2 regions of the Sphaerisporangium dianthi genome follow, and region 2 is predicted to be linked to the other one. Evidence: predicted binding sites of a transcription regulator. Region 2 holds the regulator's gene; the other holds the start of a gene.

Region 1 (4,301 bases), on a different contig from region 2:
ATCGCCGTAGGAGCCGGTCGCGGCGTTGAGGCCGTGGCCGACGGGCAGCTCACCGGTCTTCGCCGTGACGACGTACCCCTCGAGGCCGGCGTTCTCGGCGATCCAGCGGGCCGGCTCGACGAGCGCACGGCGGACGATGGAGACGCCGGTCGCCTCGTCGCCGGTCAGGCCGAGGTCGTCGAGGTCCTTGGCGAGGTGCACGAGCGCGGAGCCACCGCCGGAGACGATGCCCTCCTCGATCGCGGCGCGGGTCGCGGAGATGGCGTCCTCAAGGCGGTGCTTCTTCTCCTTGAGCTCCACCTCGGTGGCCGCGCCGACGCGCAGGATGCAGATGCCGCCGGACAGCTTGGCGAGGCGCTCCTGGAGCTTCTCGCGGTCCCAGTCGGAGTCGGTCTGCTCGATGGCGTGCTGGATCTCGCGGACGCGGTCCTGGATCGCCTGAGCGTCACCGGCGCCGTCGACGATGGTCGCGCTGTCCTTGGTGACGACGATGCGGCGGGCCGTGCCGAGCACCTCGGTGCCGGCGTTGGCGAGCGTGAGGCCGAGCTCCTCGGAGATCAGCTGGCCACCGGTCAGGATCGCGATGTCCTGCAGCATGGCCTTGCGGCGGTCACCGAAGCCGGGCGCCTTGACGGCGACCGAGGTGAACGTGCCGCGGATCTTGTTGGTGACCAGGACGGCCAGGGCCTCGCCCTCGACGTCCTCCGCGACCACGAACAGCGGCTTCTTGGTCTGGGCGACCTTCTCGAGCAGCGGCAGGAAGTCGGCGATCGAGGAGATCTTGCTCTGGGTGAGCAGGACGTAGGCGTCCTCGAGGACCGCTTCCATGCGCTCCTGGTCGGTCACCATGTACGGCGACAGGTAACCCTTGTCGAACTGGAGGCCTTCGGTGAACTCCAGCTCCAGGCCCATGGTGTTGGACTCTTCGACGGTGATCACACCGTCCTTGCCCACCTTGTCGAACGCCTCGGCGATCAGCTCGCCGATCTTGGCGTCCTGCGCGGAGATCGTCGCCACATTGGCGATCTCCTGCTTGTCCTCGACGGGGCGGGACAGCTCGAGGAGGCGGTCGCTGACGGCGCGGGCCGCCAGGTCGATGCCACGCTTGAGCGACAGCGGCGAGGCGCCGGCGGCGACGTTGCGCAGGCCCTCGCGGACCATCGCCTGGGCGAGCACGGTGGCGGTCGTGGTGCCGTCACCCGCGATGTCGTTGGTCTTCGTCGCCACTTCTTTGGCGAGCTGGGCGCCGAGGTTCTCGTACGGCCTGTCGAGCTCGACCTCACGGGCGATGGTGACGCCGTCGTTGGTGATGGTCGGCGCACCGAACTTCTTGTCGATGACGACGTTGCGGCCTCGCGGCCCGAGGGTCACCTTCACGGCGTCCGCGAGGGCGTTCACGCCGCGCTCAAGAGCGCGCCGCGCGTCCTCCTCGAACTCCAAGATCTTGGGCATTTAAGTCCTCCCAGCATCAAGGCCCCGGGCCTCAGCTAAGGGCCCGGGGCTTGACACGCATTTTCGGTAAGGCTCCGTACAGGTGGTCGCTTACGCGCCCGGGGTCTTACTTCTCGATGATCGCGAGAACGTCACGGGCGGAGAGCACGAGGTACTCCTCGCCGCCGTACTTGACCTCGGTACCGCCGTACTTGCTGTAGAGGACGACGTCCCCTTCCTTGACGTCGAGCGGGATGCGCTTCTCGCCGTCCTCGTCCCAGTTGCCGGGGCCCACCGCGAGGACCTTGCCCTCCTGCGGCTTCTCCTTTGCGGTGTCCGGGATGACCAGACCGGAAGCGGTCGTCTGCTCGGCCTCAAGCGGCTGGACCACAATGCGGTCGCCGAGCGGCTTAACGGGAACCTTGGTGGCGGTCGTCACGATCGGACCTCCCCTTCAGATTGTGATGATGAGCTGAAGAGGCGACCAGCGGCCTGCCGTCGCGGGTGTCAGACCTGCCTCGTCGCATTTTTAGTTGGCACTCTCACTAGGCGAGTGCCAACACTGAACAGTATGCAAGGCCGCCGACGCAGTCAACACGGACAGGCCGTCCCAGGTCAGTACGGCCGTCGACCACCGTGCGACTCGCCCGAATTGTCCGCCTATGGGGGTGGCCTCGCGTGATGGCGGAGTGGTGCGTCACGGCCGCGGCGCCCGCGATAGCGTCGGGAGACGTGGACCTCTACGCCTTCCGCGAATTGCTGACCCCTCGCGGGCAGAAGGCCCTCGGCGAGGCCGTGGGCGCTGTGACGGACGGCACAGACCCGGTGGCGGCGGCGACCCGGCTCAGGAAGACCTACGACGCCCCGCTCGCCGCGGCCGCGCTCACCCAGGCCCGCCTCCGGGCGCGAGGCGCCGTCAAGTTCGGGCAGGACGCCGCGCGCATGTACTTCACCCCCGACGGGCTGGAGCAGGCCACGCGCACGGAGGTGGCCGCCCACCGCGCCCGCCGGTTCGCCCCCGGCGCGCGCGTCGTGGACGCCTGCTGCGGCATCGGCGGCGACCTGATCGCCCTGGCCCGCGCCGGGTGCGAAGTCGACGCCGTGGACCTCGACCCGCTCACCGTCGAGGTCGCGCGGGCGAACGCCGTGGCGCTGGACCTCGGCGGCCGCGTCACCGTGCGCGCCGCCGACGCGGCCGAGACCGGCCCTGAGGCCTACGACGTGCTGTTCGCCGACCCGGGCCGTCGGTCCACCGGCAGGCGGGTCTTCGACCCGATGGCCTACTCGCCGCCGTGGCCGACGGTGCTCGACATGGTGGCGCGGGCCCGCGCCGCCTGCCTGAAGGTCGCGCCGGGCATCCCGTACGAGTTCATCCCCGCGGGCGCCGAAGCCGAATGGGTGTCCTACCGCGGCGAGGTCAAGGAGGCCGTTCTGTGGACGGGCGCCTTCACCGAGGGCGGCCCCGCGGAGGGCGGCGCGGCGGGGGCGCCGCGCCGCAGCGCCACGTTGCTGCCTTCGGGGCACACGTTGACCGCCGACCCGGCCCTCGGGCCCCCCGACCATGGGCCGGTGGGGCGATATCTGTACGAACCGGACGGCGCCGCGATCAGGGCGCATCTCGTGGCCGAGGTGGCCGCCCAGGTGTCCGGCCGCCTGCTCGACCCCCAGATCGCCTACATCACCGGAGACGTCCCCGCGAGCACACCATGGGCCTCGCGGTACGAGGTTCTGGAGACGCTGCCTTTCTCGCTGAAACGCCTGCGCGCCGCGCTCCGCGAACGCCGCGTCGGCACCGTGACGTTGAAGAAACGCGGCTCGGCGCTCGATTTGGAACGCTTGCGAAAAGATCTGCACCTTTCCGGGGACAAGTCGTGTGTTGTGGTACTCACCCGCATCGGCGAGCGTCCTTTCGCATACATTTGTGACCCGTCCTGACCTGCGCCGACGCGTGTTCACCCATCAAATCGGGGCAATCTGGCGATATCACGATGTTTTAAAGTCGGCCCCGAAATTCTCCCGCCGAAGCACTACAGTTGGCCAGCGCGCGGGATTCTGCCTCATTGATGGTTCACCCGCCTGATTCGCCACGCAAGACGACCGCCCCGACCCCACCGCCGTGCGGCCGAACGCCCGCGAGTGAAGGAGCTTCCGGTGGATCACTCCAACCACACCCTCCTCCAGGCTGGAAGCCAGACCGCCATCTCCGACCGCATGCGCGAGCTGCTCGCCAGGGCCGCGCAGGACCACGTCTACGAGCAGCGCACCCAGGGCGCGGTGCTGGACGAGATCCGGCAGCGCCTCGAAGGCATGGAGTGGCTGCTGCGCGAGGTCCGCGAGCGCGAGCTGGGCGGGCTGAGCGGTGCGCTCGAAGGGGTCAACGGCCGGCTCGGCGAGCTCGCCACCCGGCCTCCGGCATGGGCGGAGGGCCTGGCCCAGCACGTCGAGATCGTCCGCGACCGCGTCGACGGCGTGGGCAACCGCCTCGCGGGGCTCGGCGACCGCATCGAGGCCGTGAGCGACCGCGTCAAACCCATCGCCGAGCTTCCCGGCCTGTGGACCGAGCTCGGCACGGTGCGCGAGGGCGTCGCCGAGTCCCTCAAGCGCGTCCAGGCCGTCCTCGACGGCGTCCAGGGCGTGCCCGAAGGCGTGGCCGAGCTGACCAGGCGGCTCGCCCAGCTCGGCACGAGCATGGAGGCCGCGGGGGGCCGGTTCACCCGGGTCGACAAGGCGCTGCTCGACCTCACGCAGCGCACCGAGCGGGTCGAGGGCAGCGTCCTCGACCTCACCGAGGGCCTGGAGGACACCCTCTCGTCGGCCGTCCAGCGCCTCAGCGGGTCCATCGAGCAGCTCACCGGCAAGATCGACGGCAT
Region 2 (4,301 bases):
CGCAGGCCCTCGACCGCGATCGACCCTGACGCGCTGCGGGCGGGCCCCTTGGCGACGGCGTCCGGGGCGGGGCGCACGAGCGTCACCGGCTTGCCGTCGAGGAGGAACGCGGCCGGCGCCAGTGGGAACACCCGCCGCCGCCCGAAGCGGTCCTCCAGGGTGACGGCCTCCTTGTCACAGGCCACCACGGCTCCGCAGAAGCCTCCGCCGGCGTCCTCCACCACCAGGTCGAGCTCGGCCGGCACCTTGGGGATCTTGCCGCGCAGCGGTCGCCGCCAGTCTCCGGCCAGTACGTCCCGTCCGTAGTCCCGCATAGCTGGGCACGCTAGCAAAGATCACGCCCGGGGCGGGGCGCCCTGGGGCCACCCGCCGCCGTAGGGGACGGCGGCCGCCGCCTGCCGCTTGCGGTTACGGCTGCGCCGCACGAGGACGACGATCGTCGTGACGACCGCGAGGAGGAACCCGGCCAGCGGGACGAGGATCAGGAAGGCGACGCCGCCCGCGAGGGCGCCGGGGTCGGCGGTCAGCGACTTGCCGACGCCGAACAGCGCCTGCTTGCCCGCCTCGGCCTCGCAGCTCACCTTGTAGGTGCCGGGGGCGGGCACGCCGATGTCGAACACGGCCTCCCACGCCCGCCCGTCGGCGCTCACCGTCTGGGAGGCCTTGGGCGAGGTCAGGCCCACCTTGTTCCCGGCGCCGTCCGTGGCGAGGCAGGTGACGTCGGTGGGCCCGGACGCCGAGGCGTACAGGATGGGCTTGTCCTTGGGGTCGATCGCGACCGTCACGCTGCCGCCGCTCTGGAACGTCCGCGTCGGCGCCGCGTCCGTGATGGTCTTGAAAAGGCCGCCGGCGAAACCCACGACGCCCACGACGCCGCAGATCACGGCGACGAGCCAGGCGAGCACGATCCACAGCACGCGCGGCCGCACCGGGCCGGGCGCCGCCGGGGCGGGCGTGGCGTAGAGAGGGTGAGCGGCCCCGGGCGGAGGCGTCCCGTAGGAGGGGCCTCCGTAGGAGGGGCCGCTCGGGGCGCCGGACGGGCCACCGGCGGGAGCGCCGTAGGGGGAGCCGGCCGGGGCGCCGTATGGAGAGGAACCGGCCGGGGCGCCGTAGGAGGAGGATCCGGCTTGGCCGCCGGAGGCGGAGCCGTACGGAGCGTCCGAGGGTGAACCGGACGGCGGCCCCTGCGGGCGGGGAGGGACCTGCGGACCTGAGGAGTCCGGACGCGGCAGCCGGGTCGTCGCGTCGGGCAGGCGGGGATCGTTCTCGCTCATGCCGTGAGTCTGGATTAGATCACTTGCCAGCGGATAGCAAGCCGCTTGTCACCGGCCGGGCCGTCTGCCGTCCATGTGCGGCTTGTCACCTTTGAGGCCGCTTCTCGCCGGCTCATCTCACCGGCTCGTCTCACTGGTTCACCTCACCGCTCGGCAGGCTGATCACCGGTTCGGCGGCCTGTCATCGGCTCGTCTGCCGTGGGTCCGGTGGCTCGCTCGTCGCCAGGGACGGGTGTGCCCGGCGGGCCGGGCGGGTGGACGGGAAGGGAGCGGTTCACGGTGCGGGACGAGGGTGGGATGGCCTGAGTTATCGCACCCTGTGGCCAGGAGCCGTACACTTGGCACTCGGGAACACTGAGTGCCAGACCCGGTGTTCACGCAGGCACGGACAGGCAGGGAGGTGAGCATGATGCTCGATGAGCGGAAGCTGGCCGTTCTGCGCGCCGTCGTCGAGGATTTCGTGTCCACCAACGAGCCGGTCGGGTCGAAGGCACTGGCGGAGCGTCACAATTTGGGGGTCTCTCCGGCCACTGTGCGCAATGACATGGCCGTCCTCGAAGAGCAGGGCTACATCGCGCAACCTCACACCAGTGCGGGGCGGGTTCCCACCGACAAGGGATACCGGCTGTTCGTCGACCGGCTGTCCCAGATCAAGCCTCTGTCGGCCGCCGAGCGTCGCGCCATCGAGACGTTCCTGGCCGGCGCCGTCGACCTCGACGACGTCGTGACGCGCACGGTGCGGCTGCTGGCGCAGCTGACCCGCCAGGTGGCCGTGGTGCAGTACCCGTCGCTGATCCGCTCAGCGGTCCGGCACGTCGAGCTGGTGCCCCTCGCCGAGCGGCGCATCATGCTCGTGGTGATCACCAACACCGGCCGGGTCGAGCAGCGGGTCGTCGACCTTCCCGACGTGGTGGAGGACGACCAGGTCGCCCACCTGCGGGCGGTACTCAACGCCTGCCTCGACGGGTGCCGGCTCGGCCGCGTGGCCGAGACGGTGGCCGACCTGCCCGAACGGCTTCCCGAGGCTGACCGGCCGATGGCGACCACCATCCTGTCGGTCCTGCTGGAGACCCTGGTCGAGCGGCACGACGAGAAGATCGTCTTCGCCGGCGCGGCCAACCTGGCGGGCGATTTCAGTGTCGGCCTGCGCGAGGTGCTGGAGGCGCTCGAAGAGCAGGTCGTGCTGATGCGGCTGCTCGGCGAGGCGAACGACCCCTCCGCCCTCACCGTGCGCATCGGCTCCGAGAACCCTTACTCGGGGCTTCACGGCACCTCGATCGTCGCCGCCGGGTACGGTTCGGGCGACAATGAACTGGCTCGGCTCGGAGTGCTGGGCCCTACGCGAATGGACTACCCGGTGACGATGGGAGCGGTGCGCGCAGTGGCACGCTATGTCGGCCAGATCCTGGCGGGGTCCTAGGTGGCCCGCGACTATTACGGCATCCTCGGGGTCCGCCGTGACGCCACCCAGGACGAGATCAAGAAGGCGTATCGCCGCCTCGCACGTGAGCTCCACCCTGACATCAACCCCGACCCTGAGACGCAGGAGCGCTTCAAAGAGATCAACCAGGCGTACGAGGTCCTCTCCGACCCGAACAAGCGCCAGATGTTCGATCTCGGCGCAGACCCGTTCGGCGGCGCCGGAGCGGCCGGGGCGGGCGCGGCGGGCTTCGGCGCCGGCTTCCCGTTCAGCGACATCATGGACGCCTTCTTCGGTGGCGGCGCGGGCGCGCGCGGCCCCCGTTCCAGGGCCAGGCGCGGGCGCAACGCCACGATCCGGGTCGAGCTCGACCTGGCAGAGTCGGCGTTCGGCACCACGCGAGAGCTGGTCGTGGACACCGCCGTGCTGTGCGAGGTGTGCCAGGGGTCGGGCGCGGCGGCCGGCACCCACCCGGACACCTGCGACATGTGTCACGGCCGCGGCGAGATCTCCCAGGTCACCCGGTCGTTCCTCGGCCAGGTGATGACCGCGCGGCCCTGCCCCCAGTGCGGCGGGTTCGGCTCGGTCATCCACCACCCGTGCCAAGAGTGCTCCGGCGACGGCCGGGTGCGCACCCGGCGCACGATCAAGGTGCGCATCCCGGCGGGCGTCGAGGACGGCACGCACATCCAGCTCGCCGGCGAGGGCGAGGTGGGTCCGGGCGGCGGCCCGCCCGGCGACCTGTTCCTCGAGATCGTCGAGCGCCCGCACGAGATCTACGAGCGGCGGGGCGACGACCTGCACTGCACGGTGCAGATCCCGATGACCGCGGCGGCGCTCGGCACCATCCTCACCGTCGAGACGCTCGACGGCGCCGAGGAGCTCGACGTGCGGCCCGGCACCCAGGCCGGCCAGGTCATCCCGCTGTACGGGCGGGGCATCCAGCGGCTCAACGAGACCGGCAGGGGCGACCTGCTGATCCACGTGAACGTGGAGACCCCGAGCAAGCTCGACTCGGCCCAGGAAGAGCTGCTCAAGGAGCTGTCCAGGCTCCGCGGCGAGGAGCGCCCGCCGGGGAAGTTCGCCCCCGGCCAGCAGGGTTTCTTCTCGCGGCTCAGGGACGCCTTCAACGGCCGATGAGCGGCGGTGTGCGGTGAGCGTGCCGGTGTTCCTCGCCGGCGACCTGTCCGGTGAGGAGATCGTCCTCGACGGCCCTGAGGGACGGCACGCCGCCACCGTGCGGCGGCTGCGCGCGGGCGAGCGCGTCGACCTGACCGACGGGGCCGGAGCGGTGGCCGAATGCGTCGTGCGCGACGCAGGGAAGGACTCCCTGCGTCTCGGCGTCCTCGGCCGCCGCGTGGTCCCCGCGCCCGAGCCGCGCCTGGTCGTCGTCCAGGGGCTGCCCAAGGGCGAGCGGGGCGAGCTGGCGGTCGAGATGATGACCGAGGCCGGGGTGGACGTCATCGTCCCGTGGGCCGCGGCCCGGTGCGTCACCCAGTGGAAGGGCGAGCGCGCGGCCAAGTCGCTGGCCCGCTGGCGCTCCACGGCCCGCGAGGCGGGCAAGCAGGCCAGGCGGTTCCACATGCCCGAGGTCGCCGAGCAGGCGA

The links. The regulator HrcA, encoded in region 2, represses chaperone genes, less so after heat shock. The targets are predictions, from matches to a motif close to TTGGCACTCTCNNNNNGAGAGTGCCAA.
Region 1: the regulator HrcA is predicted to act here: its motif matches at 1,965-1,991, upstream of groES (co-chaperone GroES).

The regions. Positions count from the first base shown of each region.
Region 1 covers NZ_JBHSFP010000028.1:54,011-58,311, forward strand. Annotated here, with positions in the region: gene groL (chaperonin GroEL) at 1-1,452, opposite strand, end outside; gene groES (co-chaperone GroES) at 1,559-1,870, opposite strand; gene ACFO60_RS30505 (class I SAM-dependent methyltransferase) at 2,164-3,366, shown strand; gene ACFO60_RS30510 (coiled-coil domain-containing protein) at 3,583-4,301, shown strand, end outside.
Region 2 covers NZ_JBHSFP010000001.1:486,222-490,522, reverse strand. Annotated here, with positions in the region: gene ACFO60_RS02055 (DUF3097 domain-containing protein) at 1-314, opposite strand, end outside; gene ACFO60_RS02050 (hypothetical protein) at 336-1,274, opposite strand; gene hrcA (heat-inducible transcriptional repressor HrcA) at 1,684-2,694, shown strand; gene dnaJ (molecular chaperone DnaJ) at 2,695-3,834, shown strand; gene ACFO60_RS02035 (16S rRNA (uracil(1498)-N(3))-methyltransferase) at 3,848-4,301, shown strand, end outside.